Regions from separate parts of the Pseudomonas sp. FG29 genome, predicted to be linked through region 3. Evidence: predicted binding sites of a transcription regulator. Region 3 holds the regulator's gene; each other region holds the start of a gene.
The links. Region 3 encodes sigma-54, which starts transcription at its own class of promoters, with help from an activator protein. Its sites were predicted from a motif close to ANTGGCATNNANNTTGCTNT; they were not measured.
Positions count from the first base shown of each region.

Region 1: the regulator sigma-54 is predicted to act here: its motif matches at 2,704-2,723, upstream of glnK (P-II family nitrogen regulator).
Region 2: the regulator sigma-54 is predicted to act here: its motif matches at 2,111-2,130, upstream of ACODS1_RS09705 (ammonium transporter).
Region 4: the regulator sigma-54 is predicted to act here: its motif matches at 3,574-3,593, upstream of ACODS1_RS16070 (flagellar hook-length control protein FliK).

Region 1 is NZ_JBMDJU010000039.1:18,564-24,598, forward strand. Features, by position in the region: gene ACODS1_RS23185 (methyl-accepting chemotaxis protein) at 1-663, shown strand, start outside; gene ACODS1_RS23190 (YifB family Mg chelatase-like AAA ATPase) at 667-2,160, opposite strand; gene ACODS1_RS23195 (accessory factor UbiK family protein) at 2,254-2,511, opposite strand; gene glnK (P-II family nitrogen regulator) at 2,921-3,259, shown strand; gene ACODS1_RS23205 (ammonium transporter) at 3,301-4,617, shown strand; gene ACODS1_RS23210 (ammonium transporter) at 4,730-5,983, shown strand.
Region 2 is NZ_JBMDJU010000006.1:192,948-198,982, forward strand. Features, by position in the region: gene ACODS1_RS09700 (hypothetical protein) at 389-568, opposite strand; gene ACODS1_RS09705 (ammonium transporter) at 625-1,995, opposite strand; partial or broken gene ACODS1_RS09710 (methyl-accepting chemotaxis protein) at 2,257-3,249, opposite strand; gene ACODS1_RS09715 (trimethylamine N-oxide demethylase) at 3,458-5,803, opposite strand; gene ACODS1_RS09720 (trimethylamine monooxygenase) at 5,971-6,035, opposite strand, start outside.
Region 3 is NZ_JBMDJU010000007.1:42,261-48,295, forward strand. Features, by position in the region: gene pmbA (metalloprotease PmbA) at 1-1,319, shown strand, start outside; gene ACODS1_RS09910 (HPr family phosphocarrier protein) at 1,373-1,645, opposite strand; gene rapZ (RNase adapter RapZ) at 1,661-2,518, opposite strand; gene ptsN (PTS IIA-like nitrogen regulatory protein PtsN) at 2,521-2,985, opposite strand; gene hpf (ribosome hibernation-promoting factor, HPF/YfiA family) at 2,998-3,306, opposite strand; gene ACODS1_RS09930 (RNA polymerase factor sigma-54) at 3,406-4,899, opposite strand; gene lptB (LPS export ABC transporter ATP-binding protein) at 5,036-5,761, opposite strand; gene lptA (lipopolysaccharide transport periplasmic protein LptA) at 5,761-6,035, opposite strand, start outside.
Region 4 is NZ_JBMDJU010000015.1:74,434-80,468, reverse strand. Features, by position in the region: gene fliO (flagellar biosynthetic protein FliO) at 1-24, opposite strand, end outside; gene fliN (flagellar motor switch protein FliN) at 27-497, opposite strand; gene fliM (flagellar motor switch protein FliM) at 591-1,562, opposite strand; gene fliL (flagellar basal body-associated protein FliL) at 1,575-2,093, opposite strand; gene ACODS1_RS16070 (flagellar hook-length control protein FliK) at 2,301-3,539, opposite strand; gene ACODS1_RS16065 (Hpt domain-containing protein) at 3,640-3,993, opposite strand; gene ACODS1_RS16060 (SpoIIE family protein phosphatase) at 4,027-5,712, opposite strand; gene ACODS1_RS16055 (STAS domain-containing protein) at 5,715-6,020, opposite strand.

The DNA of each region.
Region 1 (6,035 bases), on a different contig from region 3:
GATACCGAGCGCCTGGCCAGCGAGAACGCGCAGCAGACCCGAGTCGGCCGCACCTCCATGGATCAGGCTTCCGAAGCCCTGGTACAGATCGCCGAGGCGCTGAACGAAACCTCACGGGTGATCGACGGCCTGGGCCAGCGCTCGCAGGAAATCGGCGGCATCGTCAGCGTGATCACCTCCATCGCCGACCAGACCAACCTGCTGGCGCTGAACGCCGCCATCGAGGCAGCGCGGGCTGGCGAGCAGGGCCGGGGGTTTGCCGTAGTCGCAGACGAGGTGCGCAATCTGGCCGGTCGTACTCGCGAGGCGACCAACGAGATCTCCGCGATGATCAGCAGCATCCAGAGCGAAACCAGCAGCGCCATTGCCACCATGGAGCAGGGTCGGCAATTGATGCAGGAAGGCCTCGAACGCAATTCCAAGGTCGCCGCCGCGCTGGCGCAGATCACTGAGCGCAGCAGCGCCGCCGGCGAGCAGTTTGCCGTGATCACCACGGCGACCCAGGAGCAGAGCCGCACCGCCACCGTGCTCAGCGGCAATCTGCAGAATATCGCCCATGCCAACGGCGAGCAGCGCGAAGTGGTGGCCAACCTGGCGCAGACCGCCAGCGCACTGGATCAGGTCGCCGCGCAGCTACGTCAGGAAGTCGAGCGCTTCCACTAAGCCTTAGCTCAGACTGGGGCGGTATTGCAGTGCCTCGGCCAGGTGCTGACGGGCAATGGCGTCGGTGCCCTCCAGGTCGGCCAGGGTACGCGCCACCTTGAGCACGCGATGGGCGGCGCGCAGGGATAGGCCCAGGCGTTCGCAGGCGCCCTCCAGCCACTGGCGATCGATGTCCGGCAGATGGCAGTGCTGGCGCAGGCCGGGTAGGTCAAGAAAGGCATTGGCCACGCCCTGGCGCTGCAGTTGCCGTTCACGTGCCTGCGCCACCTTAGCGGCGGCCTCGGCTGTGCTTTCGCCATTTTGCGGCGCTGCATTCAGAGCCGTTGTTTCGCGCGCCACGGTCAGGTGCAGGTCGATGCGATCAAGCAGTGGCCCGGAGAGCTTGGCGCGGTAGCGCTGGATCTGATCCGGCGTGCAGCGACAGCGGTTGCTGGGGTCGCCCAGATAGCCGCACGGGCAGGGATTCATCGCTGCGACGAGCTGAAAACGCGCAGGAAAACGAACCCGGTCACGGGCTCTGGCAATCACGATATGGCCGCTTTCCAGTGGCTCACGCAAGACTTCCAGCACCTTGCGGTCGAACTCCGGTAGCTCATCGAGAAACAGGATGCCCTGGTGCGCCAGGGTAATTTCCCCCGGTTGCGGGCGACTGCCGCCACCGACCAGCGCCGGCCCGGATGCACTATGGTGGGGCGTGCGAAAGGGGCGTTGTGGCCAATGCTGCAATGGCGTGTGGCTGGCAACGGAATGAATCGCCGCGACCTGTAGCGCTTCGTCCTCTTCCAGCGCTGGCAGCAAGCCCGGCAGACGGCTGGCCAGCAGCGTCTTGCCGGTGCCGGGTGGGCCGCTGAGCAACAGATTGTGCGAGCCCGCCGCTGCCACCAGCAGGGCGCGTTTGGCGGCGAGTTGTCCTTGAACTTCTGCCAGGTCGGGGTAGGGCAAGCTCTGCCGGAGCAGGCCTTTGGCTGCATAAGGCTGCAGCGGCTGGCTGCCGTTGAGATGGCCAGCCACCTGCAGCAGATGCTCGACGGCGATGATTTTCAGGCCGGAGGCCAGGCTGGCTTCCTCGGCATTGGCCAGCGGCACCAGCAAGGTGCGCCCGGCCTCGCGTGCAGCCAGCGCCGCAGGTAACGCGCCCTGTACTGGACGCAGCGCGCCGGAAAGTGCCAGCTCGCCCAGGCATTCGTACTCGTCCAGCGTATCGGCGGGTATCTGGCCGCTGGCTGCGAGAATGCCCAGGGCAATGGCGAGGTCGAAACGCCCGCCATCCTTGGGAAGGTCAGCTGGTGCCAGGTTGAGGGTGATACGGCGATTCGGGAAATCGAAGGCGGAATTGAGGATGGCGCTGCGCACGCGATCCTTGCTTTCCTTCACCGCCGTTTCCGGCAGCCCCACCAGGGTCAGTGCCGGCAGGCCGTTGGCCAGGTGGGCTTCGACGGTGACGGCCGGTGCTTCGACGCCGACCTGTGCGCGGCTGTGGACGATGGCCAGGGACATGATCGCTCCTTGATCAAGTGGGGGGCAGTGCCTGTAGTAACGGCTGCGGTCGCGAAGCCTGTTCGCGGCTGAAGCCGCTCCTACACCATAACCTTAGTCTGCGGCGGTGAGCTTGGCTTCCAGCTCGGCGACCTTGGCCTCGAGCGCTTCCAGGCGGGCGCGGGTGCGGGCCAGTACCACCATCTGGCTGTCGAATTCCTCGCGGCTGACCAGATCCAGTTTGCTGAAACCGCTTTGCAGCAGGGCCTTGAACTGGGCTTCAAGCTCGGCGCGGGGCAGCGGACTGTCACCACTGAACAGGCGCGAGGCGTGGCTACTGAGGGTGTCGAGCAGGGCTTTGGGCGGCAGCATGGTCGGGTTCCAGATCGAGATGGCCGGCAGTGTAGCACGTGACCTGAATGGGGACTGGCGGTGCGGCTTTGCACGCTTTTTGAGCGACTGGAACAGGCCGTGTGCGCGCTTTTGGTGCGCACATCAGGGCGCGCTTCCCTGGGAAAAGCCCTTTTGCTTGCTCAAGCGCTTGATAAACGGTCTTTTTTTCGAGCTGGCAAGCTTTCTGCTTAACCCCTGATGACGCATGCACCGATGCAGTACCGGAGCGTCAGGCGAAGCGGGGGAGTGTTTCGTCGGGAGCGGTTGATGGGTATCGGCCAGGCCCGGTTGGGGCGGTCGGTGCATTACAAAAGCCGGACACTGCGCTTAGACTTGCGACGGGCCGAAAATTCCTGGGGCAAGTCCACCTAACACGGGAGAAAGTTTCATGAAGCTAGTCACTGCCATCATCAAGCCGTTCAAGCTGGACGACGTACGCGAGTCGCTGTCGGAAATCGGCGTGCAAGGCATCACCGTTACCGAGGTCAAGGGCTTCGGTCGTCAGAAGGGCCATACCGAGCTGTACCGTGGCGCCGAATACGTCGTCGACTTCCTGCCCAAGGTGAAGATCGACGTCGCCATCGCCGACGATCAACTCGATCGCGTGATCGAGGCCATCACCAAGGCAGCCAACACCGGCAAGATCGGTGACGGCAAGATCTTCGTGGTCAACCTGGAGCAGGCGATTCGTATCCGTACCGGCGAAACCGATACCGACGCGATCTAAGCCCAGCGCCCTACCCCCAGAATCGTCCCAGGAGTTAAATCATGACTCTGCGAAAAATCGCAGGGCTTGGAGCCCTTTTGTCCCTGCTTTCCCCGGGTCTGGCCATGGCCGCGGAAACGACGCTGAATTCCGGTGACACAGCCTGGATGCTGACTGCCACCGCGTTGGTTCTGTTCATGACCATCCCGGGCCTGGCCCTGTTCTACGCCGGCATGGTGCGTTCGAAGAACGTCCTGTCGGTGATGATGCAGTGCTTCGCCATCACCGGCCTGATCAGCATTCTTTGGGTGATCTACGGCTACAGCCTGGCGTTCGACACCACCGGCATGGAGAAGGGTGTCACCAACCTCCATTCCTTCGTGGGTGGCCTGGACAAGGCCTTCCTTAGTGGTCTGACTGTCGACAGCCTGGTCAGCGCCTTCCCCGAGAGCATCTTCGTCACCTTCCAGATGACCTTCGCCATCATCACCCCGGCGCTGATCGTCGGTGCCTTCGCCGAGCGCATGAAGTTCTCCGCGATGCTGGTATTCATGGGCGTCTGGTTCACCCTGGTGTATGCCCCGATCTGCCACATGGTCTGGTCCGGTGACGGTGCCTTCCTGTGGGATGAAGGCGTGCTGGACTTCGCCGGTGGCACCGTGGTGCATATCAACGCCGGTATCGCCGGCCTGGTTGCCTGCCTGGTTCTGGGCAAGCGCAAGGGCTTCCCGACCACGCCGATGGCGCCGCACAACCTGGGCTACACCCTGGTCGGTGCTGCCATGCTGTGGATCGGCTGGTTCGGCTTCAACGCCGGTTCCGCAGTTGCCGCCAACGGCACCGCCGGCATGGCCATGCTGGTCACTCAGATCGCCACCGCTGCTGCGGCGCTGGGCTGGATGTTCGCCGAGTGGCTGACCCACGGTAAGCCAAGCGCACTGGGTATCGCCTCGGGCGTGGTCGCCGGTCTGGTCGCCATCACTCCGGCCGCAGGTACTGCAGGCCCCATGGGCGCCCTGGCCATCGGCCTAGCGGCTGGCGTGATCTGCTTCTTCTGCGCCACCAGCCTCAAGCGCAAGCTGGGCTACGACGACTCCCTGGACGCCTTCGGCGTGCACGGTGTTGGCGGTATCGTCGGCGCCATCCTCACCGGTGTGTTCGCTGCACCGGCCCTGGGTGGTTTCGGCACCGTCGAAGACATCGGTGCGCAGGTCTGGACCCAGTTCGTCGGTGTGCTGTTCACCGTCGTCTACACCGGCATTGTCACCTTCGTGATTCTCAAGGTGATCGATGTGGTGATGGGGCTGCGTGTCAGCGAAGAGGAAGAGACTGTCGGTCTCGACCTGGCTCAGCACAACGAGCGCGGTTACATCCTGTAAGTGGCTGAGGCCTGCCGCACTCTGGCAGGCCTTCACATGGAGCGCGCCCGGCGCCAACCCGGGCGTCTCTACCGAAGAGCGCATGCATAAGCGCGCCGGCAAGAGGTGAACAATGGACAACACAGCATTGACTGCATTGCAGTACGGCTTCGACACCTTCTACTTTCTGATCTGTGGTGCGCTGGTGATGTGGATGGCGGCAGGTTTCGCCATGCTCGAATCCGGCCTGGTGCGTGCCAAGAACACCACCGAGATCCTGACCAAGAACATCGCCCTCTACGCGGTTGCCAGCGTCATGTACCTGGTGATCGGCTACCACATCATGTACTCCAGCCCCGAGGGCGGCATCCTGCCGAGCCTGGGGTTCCTGATCGGTGACGAGAACACTGTCGAGGCTGTCCTGGCCGGTGGCGACGATGCCCCGTACTACTCGGCTCGTTCGGACTTCTTCTTCCAGGTGGTGTTCGCTGCCACCTGCATGTCGATCGTCTCCGGTGCCGTGGCCGAACGCATGAAGCTGTGGGCCTTCCTGGCCTTCGCCGTGGTCATGACCGGCTTCATCTACCCGGTGCAGGGTTTCTGGAAATGGGGTTCGGGCTTCCTCAACTCCGCCGGCTTCCTCGATTTCGCCGGTTCGGGCGTAGTGCACATGGCGGGTGCCTCGGCTGCTCTGGCTGGCGTGCTGCTGCTGGGGGCGCGTAAAGGCAAGTACGGCGCCAATGGCCAGGTCAACGCCATTCCGGGCTGCAACCTGCCGCTGGCGACTCTCGGCACCTTCATCCTGTGGATGGGCTGGTTCGGCTTCAACGGTGGCTCGCAGTTGAAGATGAGCACCATCGAAGACGCCAACGCCGTGGCTCAGGTGTTCACCAACACCAACATGGCCGCTGCCGGTGGCCTGATCGCGGCACTGATCGTGGCCCGCATCCTGTTCGGCAAGGCCGACCTGACCATGGCACTGAACGGTGCGCTGGCTGGCCTGGTGGCCATCACCGCCGAGCCGCTGACCCCGAGCGCGCTGCAGGCGACGCTGATCGGTGGTGTCGGTGGCGTGCTGGTGGTGTTCTCCATCCTCGGCCTGGACAAGCTCAAGCTTGACGACCCGGTCGGTGCCATCTCCGTGCACGGTGTGGTCGGTATCTGGGGCCTGTTGGCCGTCTGCCTGACCAACAACGACGCCTCGCTGGGCGCTCAGTTGCTCGGTATCGGCTGCATCTTCGCCTGGGTGTTCATCGCCAGCCTGATCGTCTGGAGCATCCTCAAGGCGGTGATGGGCCTGCGCGTCAGCGAAGAAGAGGAATACGAGGGGGTGGACATCGCCGAATGCGGCATGGAAGCCTACCCGGAGTTCACTGGCAAGAAGTAAGCGCCGGTGGAAAAAACAAGGGCGCCTTTCGGCGCCCTTTGTTTTTTCTGAC
Region 2 (6,035 bases), on a different contig from region 3:
TCCGCTAAAGGTATTGCCGGTTTCCATGGAAAGAATCCATGGGCGTGGGGAGGGAAGTTGAGTGACCAAGCTGGCCACCACCGGCATCGACCGACTAATGGGTGATGGCATGATGATAGTCACATTCCAGGGGGAATTGCATAGTCCCTCGCTTATGTCTGCCGATGACTGGCATACCAAAACGCTGAACTTGCACTGGCCGAGCAGTGCCTCTCATGGTTTTGCGTTATTGCGCGCCACTCTTTAGCGCAGGGTTCTAGTGGTTTCCGGCCCTGGCGCCGGGCTCAGGCATGCTGCGCAAGACGTTGCGCGGTGGCGGGAGCAGGCTCGCTCAGTCCGGGCGGCAGGAGGGTAAGGGAGCCGGCGGCGAGCGCCGCCGGCGGCGGTTTCACTTGAGCTTGGGCAGTTTTTCGTCCGGCAGGGCGTAGCTGTGTTTCTCGTGGATCATGGTGGCGATCAGCGCATAGAGGCTGACGCCTGCTACCAGCAGGCTGATGAAGACCAGGATTGCCGGCTTGTCAGCGAAGGTGAATACGGCGCTGGCGCCTTCGTAGGTGGTGATGCTCATGCTGTGTTCCTCACGATGGAGCTGGCCGCGTGTGCGGCCAGGCTGCAAAAGGTAAGTCAGGCGGATTTCGCTGCGGTGGTCGCCAGCGGTGCCGGCTCACCGCCGCCGACGCTGGTGCTCGAGCCGTACATCGACGTCCATTCCGGATAGGCCTGGGCCGGTACTTCGGTCAGATCCAGGCCGCGCTCTTCGGCGTGGGCCGGTACGCGCAACAGGTCGGCTTTCTTCAGGGCGTAGGAGATCAGGTAGCCCGGGATGAAGCCCAGCGCCGCCATGACCACGGCGCCGCCCAGTTGGCCGAAGAAGCTGATTTCCGGCATGCCGTTCACGTTGGGGTAACCGGCCAGGAAGATGCCGCTGATGACGATGCCGGCGAAGCCACCGAAACCATGCACGGCGAAGGCGCCGACGGCATCGTCGAGGCGGAACTTGAGCAGCAGGTTGTTGACCAGCGGTGCGGTGGCCGATACGCCCATGCCGATCAGGTAGGCCAGGCCGGGGTGGTAGAGATCCAGACCCGGTGCCACCGAGATGATCCCGACCAGGCCACCGGACATCATCCAGAACGGCTCACGGGTGGTCAGGTAGGCGCCGATCAGGCCGCCAGCGAAGCCCATCAGGGTGTTGAAGGCAAAGGCCGAGAGGTTGGTCGGCGCGCCGTAGATGTTGATCCACTGCGCACCGGAGTTGTAGATGATGCAGCCGCCGAGGAAGCCGAAGAAGCCGACGATGATCAGCATCAGGCCGACCACGCTCATCGGCATGCTGTGGCCGACGATGGCGTTGGCGCTGCCGTCGGCATTGAAGCGGCCGATACGCGCGCCAAGGTTGATCACCACGGCCAGGGTGAAGAAGCCGGCGATCATGTGCACGCAGCCGGCCGCGCCGACGTCATGGAAGCCCCATTTGACGGTGAGCCAGCCTTCCGGGTGCCAGCCCCAGGACGCTGCCACCAGCCAGAGGAAGCCGCCGAGGAAGATGGTCATGATGATGAAGGCGCTCATCCGCGTGCGTTCGATCAGCGCACCGGAGAGGATCGAGCCGGTGGTGGCGGCGAACATGGCGAAGGCGGCCCAGAAGATGCCGGTAGCGTTATCGCTGATGTTCGGCCCCATGGATTGGCTCCAGGGCATGCCGGCCATGATGGCGTCCATGCGCGGCACGATGCCGTCCGGGAAGCCGTTGTAGACCGCCCAGCCGAGCAGGAACACGCTGGGTACGATGAAGCCGAAGGCGAGGATGTTCTTCACCCCGGCGGCCAGCGCGTTCTTCAGTCGCGAAGCGCCGATCTCGTATGACAGGAAGCCCACATGAATGCAGATCATCAGGGCGATACACCACCAGTAGAATATTTCCATATTCAGGGTGTTGGTCATCTCTATCAGAGCCTGTAGCTCCTCCAGAGTGGGTGTCTTCTGCTCTTCCATCTATCAATCCTCGATGCTGTTCTTGGAATGTCTGTCGGTCATGGCAGTGGAGTTGAAGGTCTGCGCCGCTTGGGCCCTAGCTTTATCTGTAGTTATAAAAAGTTCGCAATATGAATAGGCAATCCCTATGCCAGAAGTGGCTTTCTCGGCGCATGCCGGGGTCTGCGGCTGCGCGGAAAGCATTGGTTAAAAAATGCCCCGTTTGTGTTCATCGAGCCGCTATCACGCCTGAAAATGGGTCGCAGTTCAGGTGTTCTTCTGCAACATGCCCTGGATCTGCTGCACCGATTCCTGGGTGCGCCTGGCCAGGTTGCGCACCTCGTCGGCGACCACCGCGAAACCCCGCCCCTGTTCCCCGGCGCGGGCGGCTTCGATGGCTGCATTGAGAGCCAGCAGGTTGGTTTGCTCGGCGATGCCCTTGATCACCCCGGCGACCTGGGCGATCTGCCCGTAGGTGGCCTGGATGCTCGCCTGCTCACGCTCCTGCAGGCTGGCGGCGGCTTTTTCGTCGCTGATCTCGCGTACCGCACCGGTGACGTAAAGCAGCTTGCCCTGGGCATCGCGCAGGCAGCGGCCGCGTTCGCGGTACCAGACCTCACCACGAGTCTTGTGGCGCATGCGGTACTCCACGGCGTAGAAACCGTCGCCGCTTTTATCCACCATCGAGGCGTTGAAGGCCTGCATCACGGCTTTGAGATCGTCCGCGTTGACCACCTGGAAGTAGCTGTCCCAGCCGTCGGGAAACTCGGCCTGGCTGTAGCCGATCAGTTCGCGGAACTGCTCGGACCAGCGAATCAGGTTCTGTGGGTGATCGGGGTCGCCATTCACCACGTTCATCGCCCAACTGCCCTCGGTCAGGGTGCGCTTGGTCAGCTCCCAGACCTGGCGTTCTTCCTCCCAGTGCGCGCGCTCGGCGGCGACATCCTGGTTCTGCGCCTGGCTGGCGCGCAGCTCATCTTCGAGCAGGGCGCATTGCTGCTCGGCCTGCGCCAGGCGCTGTTGCAGGGCCGCATACTCGGCTGCGCTGCAGGGCGGTGGCGGCAGTTGTTCGCTGTGCTGGCGAATGCGCTGCAGCTCCTCCCAGTCGCGCTGCAGACGCTGCAGGCTGCCGAGCAACTGCGGCTGTTGCTGCAGCAGCGGGCGCTCGCTGGCGGGTGAGCGGTGGCTGAGCAGGTGTTCGAGCCACTGGTTGAGTTCGCTGGCCAGGTTTCGAGTCGTATTGCTGAACCACATCGGCCGATCCTCCTTGGACATTTTCGAAAGCACGCAGTGCTTGCCTAGGCTTTGTACGAAAAGTGCCTGCGCATCGGTGATGCTTCGTTAAAAACGGGTTCGGAATGCTCATTTACAGCTCGTAAACTCCGCTTCCTCACCCGTTTTTGCCTCGCCTGACCTTCGCTCGACGACTTTTCGTGCAAACCCTAGCAATTAGCTGTCCAAGATCGTCGTTTGCCGTTACGCCTCACGCGCGCACCCTGCTCTTGTCCGGGTCATAGGCCACGGTGCCGGCGGCGACCGTGGCACCGATGCGTTTCTGCTGGCCGTCGAGCTTGCCGATTTCCACGCGGGTGCCGGGCGCGCAGTAGTCCACCGCCAAACGGCACAGGGCGATGTTCTTGCCCAGCACGGGGGAGCGCATGGCACTGGTGATCACCCCAACCTGAGCGCGGCCGACGTGTACGCAGTCGCCGTGGGCGGCCGGCTCGTTGCCGTCCAGTTCCAGACCGACCAACTGCTGCATCGGGTGTTCCTTGCGCCGCAGCAGGGCGTTGCGGCCGATGAAGTCGTCCTGCTTGCCCTTCAGTGGTACACAGAAACCGATGCCGGCCTCGAACGGATCGGTCTGGTCGCTGAACTCGTAGCCGGCGAAGATCAGCCCGGCCTCAATGCGCAACATGTCCAGCGCATGCAGGCCGAGCGGCGCCAGGCCCAGCGGTTCGCCCAGTTGCCAGAGGCGCTGCCAGACCTGCATCGCATCGCTCGGGTGGCACCAGATTTCGTAGCCCAGCTCGCCGGTATAGCCGGTGCGCGAGACCATCAGCGGCGCACCGTCGTAGTCGTCGAGGCGACCGATGAGAAAGCGGAACCAGCCCAGCTCCTCCAGCTTCGGCTGGGTGCCCGGCGTCCAGATCATCTGCTTGAGCAGTTCGCGCGATAGCGGGCCCTGCACGGCGATATTGTGGATCTGCTCGGAGGCGGACTTGACCCACACCTTCATGCCCAATTTCTCGGCCTGTTGGCGCAGCCAGTCGCCCACGAAGTCCTCGCCGCCAATCCAGCGGAAGGCATCCGGCCCCAGGCGTAGCAGCGTGCCGTCGTCGAGCATGCCGCCGTGCTCATAGCACATGGCGCTGTACACCACCTGGCCGACCGCCAGCTTGCGCACATCGCGGGTCAGGCAGTGGTTGAGCAGGGCTTCGGCGTCGGGGCCGAGCACCTCGAACTTGCGCAGGGCGGACAGATCCATCACCGCCACCTTCTCGCGGCAGGCGTGGTACTCGGCCAGCGTGCCGTAGCCGTCGAACTGGGTGGGCGTCCACCAGCCGCGATAATCGACGAACTGGCGGGTGAGGGCGGATGTACCGGGGTGAAAGCCGCTTTCGCGGGTCAGCACCGGGTCGGCGTCGGGCGTCTTGCGGTTGGCCATGGCGATACTGAAGCGCTCCTTGTCGGCATACACGCGGATATGGATGTCGGTCGGCTGCCAGCCGTTGGCCGGGTCGATGTCATCCGGGCAGGAACTGCTGGCGCACACCAGTTCGCGCTGGGCGCGCAGCAGCACGTAGTCGCCGGGGCGCGACCAGGGCTCGTCCAGCGTCAGTTGCTGATGGGCATCGACCGCGGTGTTGAAGAAGAAGTTGATCGCCGGCCAGCCGCGACGGCCCTGCACGCCATGGCTGTGAAGGGCGCGGCTGATGTTGTCGCTGCAGTTGGCGTGGCCGAAGTAGCCCTGTGCTTCGTAGTAGCGCGCGGTGCAGGCCAGGGCGAAGGTGTCGTGACGGCCGACGGTGTCGCGTACCACCTCCAGCATCGGTTGCAGGTCGCGGTCGAAGAAGCGGCTGAACAGACCGGGATCGGGGTAGGCGCTGCCGTTCAGGGTGCGGGTGACGGTGGGGTCAAGGTCGATCTCGCGGCCGGCATCGAGGCCACGGCGGTCGAAGGCGACGAAGTCCGAGCACTGCCGACCGGCGACGTCGATCACCTGGATGTACTGACCAGGCGCGACGACATAGTCGCGCGCCGTGCCGGGGGTGATGGTGAATTCGTCGAGCACTTCGCCGAGCGGTGCTGGCAGGGTGGGAATCAGCAGACTCGATGGATTGGCGCGCTGGATGATCAGGCGCAGTTCGCTGGCGCGCTGCTGGCTGTCCACCGCTGTCTGTCCGCCGGGGGCGGCAACGACCACCAGCAAGGCGGCGTTGGCCTGCAGCTTCAACCGATGGCCGGCGGGCGTGCCGTCTGGCCATAAGCGTGCGGCCGTGGGCAGGTGGCGGCAGTCGATGTGGCGTTTGAGCAGACCACTGGCGACGTGCTGTGATTCGCGGCTGCCATCGCTGAGCAGACGGCCGATGAAGTCGGCGCCGGGGCTGGACAACAGGCCGAGGGCGGCGAGTGCCTCGCGGCCCTCCATATCGAAGGCCAACAGCTCGGCGCGCTGGTCGCCTTCGAGATCGATCACTTCGATCCGGTCATCTGGTTCCAGGGCGATCACCGTCAGGCCGCCGGGGGCGACGCGATGGCGCTCCAGGCCGGGAGCGCGGGCGAACAGCGCCGGCTCGTGTGGTCGGGAAATCACGGGCATCTGCATGCAAGGCACCTGGGTTCTATATTGTGTGCGCACGGCGCACCCTGGGGAACGTGGCTGGTGATTGTTCTGTAGCGCCCGACTCTTACGGGGCGAGGCGTCAGTGGTGGGCTGAAGCCCACCCTACGGCGCGTGTCGGGCGCTGCTGCTCACCAGAGCTTGGGCGGGATTCAACCCACGGCCTTGATGGCCGCTTGCGGCGCATCGGCCAGGTAGGCTGCGAGCGAGTCGTCCA
Region 3 (6,035 bases):
AGGCCCTGCCGGCGCTGCAGCAGCAGGTCGAAGCCATTCTTGCCGAGGCCGCACGTCAGGGCGCCAGTGCCTGCGAGGTGGCCGTTTCCGCGGGGCAGGGGCTCTCCACTACGGTGCGTCAGGGCGAGGTGGAAACCGTCGAGTTCAACCGCGACCAGGGTTTTGGCATCACGCTCTACGTTGGTCAGCGCAAGGGTTCGGCGAGCACCTCGGCCACGGGCGAGGCGGCGATTCGCGAGACGGTGGCGGCGGCCCTGGCCATCGCCAAACATGCCAGCGAAGACGAATGCGCCGGCTTGGCCGATGCCGCCTTGATGGCGCGTGAGCTGCCGGAGCTGGATCTCTACCATCCCTGGTCGATCACGCCCGAGCAGGCCGTCGAGCAGGCGCTGAGCTGCGAGGCGGCAGCTTTCGCCGCCGATGCGCGGATCAAGAATGCCGACGGTACCAGCCTCAACACTCACCAGGGCTGCCGCGTCTACGGCAACAGCCATGGCTTCATTGGTGGTTATGCCAGCACCCGCCACAGCCTGAGCTGCGTGATGATCGCCGAAGGCGAGGGGCAGATGCAGCGCGACTACTGGTATGACGTCAACCGTCAGGGCGAGCTGCTGGCCGATGCTGCGGGGATCGGTCAGCGTGCTGCCGAGCGTGCGGTCAGTCGCCTTGGTGCGCGCCCGGTGCCGACCTGCGAAGTACCGGTGCTGTTCGCTGCCGAGCTTGCTGGCGGGCTTTTCAGCCATCTGCTGGCGGCGATCTCGGGTGGCAACCTGTATCGCCATTCCTCCTTCCTCGAAGGCGCACTGGGCCAGCGTCTTTTCCCTGAGTGGCTGAGCCTCGACGAGCGCCCGCACCTGCCGCGCGCGCTGGGCAGTGCCACCTTCGATGGTGACGGCCTGGCGACCTATGCCAAACCGTTCGTGGAGAAGGGCGAGCTGGTGTCCTACGTACTCGGCACCTACTCCGGGCGCAAGCTGGGCCTGCCCAGCACCGCCAACTCCGGTGGTGTGCACAACCTGTTCGTCACTCATGGCGACGAAGACCAGCAGGCGCTGATTCGCCGCATGGGGCGTGGACTGCTGGTCACTGAGCTGATGGGGCATGGGTTGAACCTAGTGACGGGCGATTATTCCCGTGGCGCGGCGGGCTTCTGGGTGGAGAATGGCGAGATCCAGTTCCCCGTGCAGGAAGTCACCATCGCCGGCAACCTGCGTGACATGTTCCGCCAGATCGTTGCCGTTGGCCGTGATCTGGAGCGCCGCGGCAATATCTGCACCGGCTCGGTGCTGATCGAGAAGATGACAGTCGCCGGTAGCTAAAGCGGCAGAAACGACAAGGCCACCCGTAGGTGGCCTTGTCGTTTGTCAGGCACTCATTCGCCTTCGTCGAAGTAGTTTTCGATCAGTGCGACCACGGCATCCATGGCCTCCTGATCCTGTTCGCCTTCGGTATGCAGGTGCACACTGGTGCCCTTGCCGGCTGCCAGCATCATCACGGCCATGATGCTCTTGCCATCGACCAGGCTGTCGCTGCTGCGGCCAATGCGCACCTGACAGGGATAACGGCTGGCGACACCGACGAACTTGGCGGCGGCACGGGCATGCAGGCCAAGTTTGTTGATGATGGTGATTTCGCGGGTTGGCATCGCGGCAGGGATTCCTTAGCTGAGGTCGCGGTGGCGAACCTGGACGTTCTTCAGTGACCGTTTCAGCGCTTCGTTGAGGCGGCTGGCCAGATAGACCGAGCGGTGATGGCCGCCGGTACACCCAATGGCAATGGTCACATAGGCGCGGTTGCTGGCAGCGAAGCGTGGCAGCCATTTGTCCAGATAGGCGAGGATATCCTGATACATCTCCTCGACTTCCGGTTGTGCCGCGAGGTAGTCGATGACCGGCTGATCGAGCCCGGAAAAATCGCGCAGTTCAGGTTTCCAGTAGGGGTTGGGCAGGCAGCGCGCGTCGAACACCAGATCGGCGTCCACGGGCATGCCACGTTTGAAGCCAAAGGACTCGACGAGAAAGGCCGTCCCCGTCTGTGCCTGCCCTAGCAGGCGCAGCTTCAGCGCGTCGCGCAACTGGTAGAGGTTCAGGCGAGTGGTATCGATGCGCAGGTCGGCGAGATCGATGATCGGCGCCAGCAACTGCGTCTCGTAGGCGATGGCCTCGGCCAGCGAGCGATGTTCGTTGGTTAGCGGATGACGCCTGCGGGTTTCCGAGAAGCGCTTGAGCAGGGTGTCGTCTTCGGCGTCGAGGTAGAGCACCTCACAGCGGATGCCGCGCTTGTTGACCTCGCTGAGCAACTCGGGAAAGCGGCGCAGCTGGCTCAGCAGGTTGCGTGCATCGATGGACACCGCAACCTGTGGCAGCAGCAGGTCACTGTGCGGCAGAAAACGCTCGGCCAGCTCTGGCAACAGGCTCGCCGGCAGATTGTCGATGCAGTAGAAACCGTTGTCTTCGAGTACATCGAGGGCGGTGCTCTTGCCGGAGCCGGAGCGACCGCTGACGATGATCAGGCGCATGATTATTGACCGTTCTGGATGTCCACGACGACCTGATAGAGCGCCTCGCTGGTCGGCGCCTGACGCAGGCGTTCGCGGACGTCCTGGCGGTCGAGCATGCTGGCGATCTGGCGCAGGAGTTCCAGGTGCGCGTCGGTAGCAGCCTCTGGCACCAGCAGCACGAACAGCAGATCGACCGGTGCACCGTCGATGGCGTCGAAGTCGACGGCCGTGTCGAGGCGCAACAGGGCACTGATCGGGGCGCTGCAGCCAGCCAGGCGGCAATGGGGAATGGCGATACCGTTGCCGAAACCGGTAGAACCGAGTTTCTCGCGGGCAATGAGGCTTTCGTAGATGTCCTGGTTATCCAGGTCAGCAAGATCACGAGCAACCAGGCTGGCGATCTGTTCGAGCACGCGCTTCTTACTGCCGCCCGGCACGTTCACCAAGGAACGGCCGGGGGTCAGGATGTTTTCAAGTCGGATCATGGAGGGGAAATGTCAGCGGGCTGTAGCGCCTTGCAGGCGGTCGAGCTGCTTTTCCTTGTGCTTGATGAGTTGACGGTCGAGTTTGTCGGCCAGCAGGTCGATGGCGGCGTACATATCCGTATGCTCAGCGTTGGCGACGACCTCACCGCCGGCAACGTGAAGGGTGGCTTCGATCTTTTGCTTGAGCTTCTCGACTTCCATGATCACCTGAACGTTGGTGATCTTGTCGAAGTGGCGTTCCAGTCGGCCGAGTTTCTCGCCGATGTAGTCACGCAGGGCGTCGGTCACATCCAGCTGATGTCCACTGATGTTGACTTGCATACCGCTTTCTCCTTGTTGCCTTGTGTAAGAGGCAGGTCATGAGTCGACCTACCACCGGAACACCTTGGCCTGTTCGCGTGTGCGATCAGTCTGGCTTGCTCACATCAGGCGCTTGCGTTCACTGGATGGTGCGATACCGAGAGACTCGCGGTATTTGGCAACTGTCCGACGGGCGACCTGGATGCCTTGTGCCTCCAGTAAACCAGCGATCTTGCTGTCACTCAACGGCTTTTTCGCGTTTTCTGCGGCGACCAGTTTTTTGATGATGGCGCGGATCGCGGTGGACGAGCATTCGCCGCCTTCGGAGGTGCTGACGTGGCTGGAGAAGAAATATTTCAGCTCGTAAATGCCACGTGGGGTATGCATGAATTTCTGCGTGGTGACGCGCGAGATGGTCGACTCGTGCATGCCCACCGCTTCGGCGATGTCATGCAGCACCAGGGGCTTCATGGCCTCGTCACCGTAGTCGAGGAAGCCGCGTTGATGTTCGACGATCTGCGTGGCCACCTTCATCAGGGTCTCGTTGCGGCTCTGCAGACTCTTGATGAACCAGCGCGCTTCCTGCAACTGGTTGCGCATAAAGGTGTTGTCGGCGCTGGAGTCGGCGCGTTTGACGAAGCCGGCGTACTGCGCATTGACGCGCAGACGCGGCATGGCCTCTTGGTTCAGTTCCACCAGCCAGCGGTCGTTGTGCTTGCGCACGATGACGTCCGGCACCACGTATTCCGGTTCGCTCGATTCGATCTGCGAACCCGGGCGCGGGTTGAGGCGCTGGATCAGGTCGATGACCTGCTTGAGCTCGTCTTCCTTGAGCTTGGTGCGGCGCATCAATTGGGCATAGTCACGGCTGCCGAGCAGTTCCAGGTGATCGCTGACCAGACGCTGGGTTTCGGTCAGCCAGGGCGTGCTGGCAGGCAACTGACGGAGTTGCAGGAGCAGGCATTCACGCAGATCACGGGCGCCGATGCCGGCTGGCTCGAATTGCTGGATGCGGTGCAGTACGACCTCGACTTCATCGAGTTCGATGTCCAGTTCGGGGTCGAAGGACTCGGCCACTTCCTCGAGGGTTTCCTCCAGGTAGCCGTCGTTGTTGATGCAGTCGATCAGGGTGGCGGCGATCAGCCGATCCTTGTCCGACATCGGTGCGAGGTTGAGTTGCCACAGCAGGTGGCTGTGCAGGCTTTCACCAGTGGAGGTGCGGGTGGTGAAGTCCCACTCGTCATCATCGTTGCTGGGCAGGCTGCTGGCGCTGGTCTGGTAGATGTCTTCCCAGGCAGTGTCGACCGGCAGCTCGTTGGGAATGCGTTCGCCCCACTCGCCTTCCTCCAGGTTATCAACCGTCGGAGTGGCTTCCTGGTAGCTCTCTTCCTTGCTCGGCGCGGGGGCAGCGCTTTCGGCGCCATCGGCCATCGGGTCGCTGTTGTCGAAGTCGTCGCCATCTTCCTGGCGCTCGAGCATGGGGTTGGATTCCAGCGCCTCCTGGATCTCCTGCTGAAGATCCAGAGTAGACAGTTGGAGGAGGCGGATAGCCTGTTGCAGCTGCGGTGTCATCGTCAGCTGCTGGCCCATCTTGAGGACTAGCGAAGGTTTCATTGCAGACCTTAATTTACTGGCGAGTTACGCCTTCCACATCAGGGCGCCGAAGCGCCGCCAGGAAGCAAATTATATGCCTGAAAAACGCTCATTTGCCTAGGGGCTGTCCTATTCCTGTCATGTAAATGCAGGTCATTTACAGACGGAACTCGTGGCCCAGGTATACCTCTTTCACGGTCTGGTTGGCGAGGATGGTCTGAGCATCGCCTTCTGCGATCAGTTGCCCGTCGTTGACGATGTAAGCAGTCTCGCAGATATCCAGGGTTTCGCGCACGTTGTGATCGGTGATCAGAATGCCGATGCCCTTGGCCTTGAGGTGATGGATGATCTGCTTGATATCGCCTACCGAGATCGGGTCGACACCGGCGAAGGGTTCGTCGAGCAGGATGAACTTCGGATTGGTGGCCAGGGCGCGAGCGATTTCCACGCGGCGGCGTTCACCGCCAGACAGGCTCATGCCCAGGCTGTCGGCGATATGGTGGATATGGAATTCCTGCAGCAGGTTCTCCAGTTCCGCCTGGCGGCCGCTGCGATCCAGATCCTTGCGCGTTTCCAGAATGGCCATGATGTTGTCGGCCACCGACAGCTTGCGGAAGATCGAAGCTTCTTGGGGCAGGTAGCCGATACCCGCGCGGGCGCGGCCATGCATGGGCTGGTGGCTGACGTCCAGATCATCGATCAGCACGCGCCCCTGATCGGCCTGCACCAGGCCGACGATCATGTAGAAGCAGGTGGTCTTGCCGGCGCCGTTGGGGCCGAGCAGGCCCACGATCTGGCCGCTTTCGATGTTCAGGCTGACGTCGCGTACGACCTGGCGACCCTTGTAGCTCTTGGCCAGATGCTGGGCTTTGAGAATAGCCATTACTGTTGCTGATCCGCAGGTTTGTTCTTCGGCTGGATGACCATGTCGATGCGCGGACGCGGCATGCTCACGTTGTTACCGGTGGCACGGCCCGCATTGACGATCTGGCGGCGGGTGTCATAGACGATTTTCTCGCCTTCGAAGGTGTTGCCTTCCTGGATCACCTTGGCCTGGTCGATCAGAACGATGCGCTCGTTGCTGGCGAAGTACTGAATGGTCTTGCCGTAGGCTTTGACGATCTCCTTGTCCACGGCCGGCTTCTGCTCGTAATAGG
Region 4 (6,035 bases), on a different contig from region 3:
CAGGAGAAAAAGATATCGAGTCATGATCAGCGCAGTTTCTTGATGCGTTCGCTGGGGCTGATGACGTCGGTCAGGCGAATGCCGAACTTCTCGTTGACCACCACCACCTCACCATGGGCGATCAGCGTGCCGTTGACCAGCACGTCGAGCGGCTCACCAGCCAGGCGATCGAGTTCGATCACCGAGCCCTGGTTGAGCTGCAGCAGGTTGCGGATGGTGATATCGGTGTTGCCAACCTCCATGGAGATGGACACCGGGATGTCGAGAATCACATCCAGGTTCGGCCCCTCCAGGCCGGCCGGCAAGCCGGTGCTTGGAGGTGGCGCATTGCCGAACTCCTCCATCGGCGCGCGCGGAGCGGCGGGTTTGGGCTGCTCCTGCGCAGCGAGCATGGCATCGATGTCATCCTGGTCGGCATCACCGGCCTCGGCCAGCGCTGCAGCCCACTCGTCGGCCAGCGCCTGCTCTTCGGGGGAAGTATTTTCTTCGTCTGCCATGGTAGTTCCTCGCCTGGCTCCTGTTACCTGTTCGAAATCTGTGATGAATCAGGCCTGTCGCGTCGAGCGCAGGCCAAGCAATCCAATGGTGCTTCAGCGCTGGCGTTCGATCGGCTCGAGCACCTGCAATGCCAGGTTGCCCTTGTGTGCCCCCAGCTTGACCTTGAAGGTGGGCACGCCATTGGCACGCATCACCACGTTTTCCGGTAGATCGACCGGGATCACGTCACCGGGCTGCATATGCAGGATGTCGCGCAGCCGCAACTGCCGCCGCGCCACGGTCGCGGCCAGCGGCACGCTGACATCGAGGATGTCTTCACGCAGCGCCTTGACCCAGCGTTCGTCCTGATCGTCGACATCGGACTGGAAACCGGCATCGAGCATCTCGCGGATCGGCTCGATCATCGAATACGGCATGGTGATGTGCAGGTCGCCACCGCCGCCGTCCAGTTCGATATGGAAGGTGGACACCACCACCACTTCGCTGGGGCTGACGATATTCGCCAACGCCGGGTTGACCTCGGAGTTGACGTACTCGAAATGAATATCCATGACCGCATGCCAGGCCTCGCGCATGTCGACGAAGGCCTGATCAAGCACCATGCGCACCACGCGCAGCTCGGTCGGGGTGAATTCACGCCCTTCGATCTTGGCATGACGACCGTCACCGCCGAAGAAGTTGTCCACCAGCTTGAACACCAGTTTGGCATCGAGGATGAACAGGCCCGTGCCGCGCAGTGGCTTCATCTTCACCAGGTTGAGGCTGGTGGGCACGTACAGCGAATGCACGTACTCGCCAAACTTCATCACCTGCACACCACCTACTGCGACGTCTGCCGAACGGCGCAGCAGATTGAACATGCTGATGCGGGTATAACGGGCGAAACGCTCGTTGATCATCTCCAGGGTCGGCATGCGCCCACGGACGATGCGATCCTGGCTGGTCAGGTCGTACTGTTTGACGCTACCCGGCTCGGCGGCGTCCTCGGTCTCGACCAGGCCGTCGTCCACGCCATGGAGTAGCGCGTCGATCTCGTCCTGGGAAAGCAGATCCTGAACGGCCATGATGACTCCCGCTTACTGCAATACGAAATTGGTGAACAGCACCTGCTCAACCACAGTGCTGCCGGTTTCCTTCTGCGCCAGTTCCTGCACGCTGGCCAGGGCCTGCTGCAGGAGCATCTCCTTGCCCAGCGGCGTTTGCAGGGCGGTGAAGTCCTGGCCCGAGAGCAACATCACCAGGCGATTGCGCAGTACCGGAACATGCACCTTGAGTTTTTCCATGCCGGCCGCATCGCGCCCCATCAGCGCCATGCTCACCTGCAGGTAGCGTGTGCGCCCCTGGACGTTGAAGTTGACCACGAAGGCCGGCTGCAAGTCCTGATAGACCGCGGCCTTGTGCACCGGCGCTGCATCGGCAGCCTCCTCGTGCTTGGGCTCTTCAGTCTTGTCGTTCTTGCTGAGAATGAACCAAGTGCCGCCGATGGACAGACCCACGGCCAGCAGCAGGCCGACGACAATGAGAATGATGAGCTTGAGCTTGCTCTTGCCGGCAGGTTGTCCCTCTGCCCCCGCTGCTGCTTCTTTCTTAGCCATGCCAATAATCCGTCAGTGCCTAGGTTCTTTCCGCGATCAAAGGGTTAGGAGCAAGTGTTATGCCAGCCTATCAACGGCATTGTCCAACCTTGGGCTGCGGATTTAACAGTGCCAGCCCTTGTCTGTCACCCAAAATGCATTCGCCCGAGCGTCTTTTGAACGCTCGGGCGAATCTCAGTCTAGCGGAGGCTACACGCCAATCGCACTTCAGGCGTAATAATCGACCAATCCTCGCCCCATGCTCAGGCGCTCACTGCGAACGTCCTGGTTCACAGCCAGCCCCCCCTCCTCGACACCACCTGCCAGGCCATTGCCACGGCCGGAGCCGCCACGCCCCGCCTCACCTTGCTCCTGCCCCTGCCAGCCGCGATTGAGCGACTGGTCGGATACGTTGGCATCGGCCAGGCTCATTCCCTGCTGGGTGAACATGTCCCGCAGGCGATGCATCTGCCCCTCCAGCGCGTCACGCACCCCAGCGTGGGGGCTGGCGAAGGTAACCTGGGCAGAATCCTGAGACAGGTGCACACGCACCTCCAGGCGCCCAAGTTCGGCAGGATCGAGTTGAATCTCTGCCGACTTGAGGTTCTGACTGGACATCCACATCACCTTGTCGACTACCGCTTCCGTCCAGCCGTTTTGCTGCATGGCGACCGGCTGACCGGGAACCAGCGGAGCGCGCTGCACAGCGCCACTCTGCTGATTGATCGCCTGAGTGAGGGCGTTGAGCTTACTGACGAACTGATCGGGTCGGTTGGGCTGCGTACTTTCCTTGAGACTCTCCAGCGCCTCGCCGGATACCTTCTCCAGACCGATGTCCACGCTGGACTCCTTGCTGGCGTCGGTACTCTCGGTTTTCTTGCCCATGTTCATCATGGCTTCGGCGAAATCCGCGCTTTTCGTATCTGCGGAAGCCTTGGCATCATTGGCGGCTTCGGGCTTGAACTGAGCTTTGGCCTGGGTTTCGGCTGGCAATTGCACTGTGCCCAGCATCGCCTCCGACGTTTCGCCCTCGACCGACGCTTCCCCCTCGACCTGGGCAGTTATCTCAGCCACTGCAGTGAGCGCCGCGTCCTGCCCCTCCTCGCTCACCGCTGCCTGTGCCGGCTGAGGCTGCATGCCGCTCATGGCCATGGCCAGCAAGGGATCCAGTTCCTCCTGCGCCGGCTCATCGGCCGGCAAGGTCTTGCCGTCGGCGGCAATCTCGGGCTTTTCGGCATCGGTCGACACTGCCGCTTCGGCCTCGTCATTCTTCTCGCCACCACGTGATTCAGTCGCTTTCTTGGCCTCCCCCGGACGCTCGCTGGACTGGGTCTGGCGCTCCTTGGCATACACCTGGGCAAAGCCGGAAGGCTCGTTCTTGCTGGGCTCCGGCGCTTTCGCCGGTGGCTTCGCATTGCTCTTTACCTCAGGCGCGGGCTTGAGGAGTAGATCGGGCATCGCGGACATGGACGCTCTCCGTCTGATGGGTCGTGACGGTACCAGAGCAAAGGACGGGCCAACTTGGTGGGACAAAGAAAGACCGACTTAAATCGGCCTGCATGGAGGATCAGATGCGATAGCGCTGACGTTCGGTCTTGAGCAGGATGCGCACGATGGCAAATTCGCGCTCGATCTGTTCGATCAGTTCGGGAGCCAGCTCCAGCGCCTCACGACGCCCGGCGTCTTCCAACTGCTTGCACAGGCTGGCCAGTAGAGTCGCCCCCATGTTGCTGCAACTGCCCTTGAAGCTGTGCGCAGCCAGGCGCAGGGCCTGGGCGTCGGCCTCTAGTTCGGCTTGCTGGATGAGGCGCAGGCGCTCTTCGGAGTCTGCCACGAAGGTATCGAGCAAGACCGGATATTCATCTTCCATGACGTCCTGCAAGGCGGCCAGGACGGCATCATCGAGGTGGATGTCGGGCACTACTGGGTCACTCCCTGAACGACAGCCGACGGATTATGCCTCAGTAGACCAGCAAAACTCCACGCTTACGCCCGGCTGCTCACCCTCGCAGTGGCAGGCATCGCTCAACTCTCGCACCAGTGCCAGGCCACGCCCACTGAAGTCAGCAGGCGTGCTGGTCAACGCCTGAGCATCGAAACCCGGCCCGCTATCCTCGACACGGATCATGAGGCATCCGCCTCGCTCTTGGGGGCACAACTGGAGATGAAAACGCACATAGCCGTCCTGCAGCTGCGCCAGACGCAAGCGGCGCTCGCGGTAATACTCGGAGAACCCCTTGGCATCGCGCTTGAGTGCCGAGTCCAGACCGATCACACCGTGCTCCAACGCGTTGGAGTACAGCTCGGCCAGGACGGTATAGATCTCTCCGCCACGCGGCCGCAGGGCCTTGATGTCCATCAGCAACTGCAACAGGTAGGGCAAGGGGTTGAAATGCCGCAGGCTGTGCGCGCGAAACTCGAAGCTCGCCGACCAGTCCTGCGGATTGCTGTGCCCAGCGTCGGCGAAGGCCAGCGTATGCAGCACCTCGCCCTCGTCCTCGAAGCCGACCTGGAGCATGCTGACATCGTCTTCCTGCTCACCGCGAAAGGCCACCAGAGCCTGCTGGATCTCATCGAACAGCACACGCGGCTGCTGGTTGCAATCCAGCACCTCGAGCAGTCGACTTTCGCCGAACAGATGGCCCTGGGCGTTGCGCGCCTCCAGTACACCGTCGCTGAGCAGCAGGACGCGATCGCCACGCTGCAACGGGTAGACCTCGCAGCGATCGCTGAACGCAGCAGGCTCGAGGATTCCCAGCGGCAAGTGGCGCGACACCAGTGCCTGACGAGCGCGGCCGTCGTCGTGCAGCAGATAGCCATCCGGCAAGCCACCGTTCCAGACCTCGAGCAAGCCACGCTTGCTGTTGATGTTGAGCAGCGTGGCACAGCAGAACACCCCCAACGGCAGGATGCGCTTGAGCTTGGCGTTGATCTCGCGAAGGATCTCGGCCAGCGCATGCCCCTTGGCCGTCATGCCGTAGAACACCTCGGCCAACGGCATGGCGCCGATGGCTGCCGGCAGGCCATGGCCGGTGAAATCGCCGAGCATGACGTGCATGCCACCGGACGGCGTGTAGGCGGCCAGCAGCAGATCGCCATTGAACAAGGCATAGGGCGATTGCAGGTAGCGAATGTTCGATGCGTTCAGGCAGCCGGAATGGGCGACACGGTCGAACACCTCCTTGGCCACACGCTGCTCGCGCAACAGGTGCTCGTTGTGCTGGGCGATCACGTCACGCTGGTGCAGTACGGTCGCCTGCAGGCGACGCAGGCGATCCATGGCCTTGATCTTGGCCTCGAGTATCACCCGGTTGTAAGGCTTGGCCAGGAAGTCGTCGCCCCCAGCCTCGAGGCAGCGTACCAGTGCCTCGTTTTCGCTGAGGGAGGTGAGGAAGATGATCGGCACCAGCGCATCGCCGGCCTGCTGTTTGATCCGCCGCGCCGCCTCGAAGCCATCCATAACCGGCATCAGGGCGTCCATCAGTACCAGGTGCGGGCGCTCCTGTTCGAACAGCGCCACGGCTTCCAGGCCGTTACTGGCGGTCAATACGCGATGCCCCTGACGACTGACGATGGTCGACAGGAGCATGCGGTCCGCCGAGTTGTCCTCCGCGATCAGGATCGACAGCCTGTCGGCCATGATCAGTTGATCTGGAACAGTTGCTCGAAGTTGGAGATCGCCAGGATCTTGCGCACATCACTGCTGCAGTTGATCAGACGGATCTGCGCCGAATCCCCGCCGGCATGGTCACGCAGCAGCAGGAGCATGCCGAGCGCCGAACTGTCGAGATAGCTGGTGTCCTGCAGGTCGACCAGATAACGCCGTGGGGTGATGGCGACGCGCTCGTAGGCGTCACGAAATTCCTGATGCGAGGCGAAGTCGAAACGCCCGCTAATCACGATGGTCAGCTCTTGCCCGTCGGCGGATGCCTGCGAGGTGATGGCCATGCCTTGCTCCTTAGT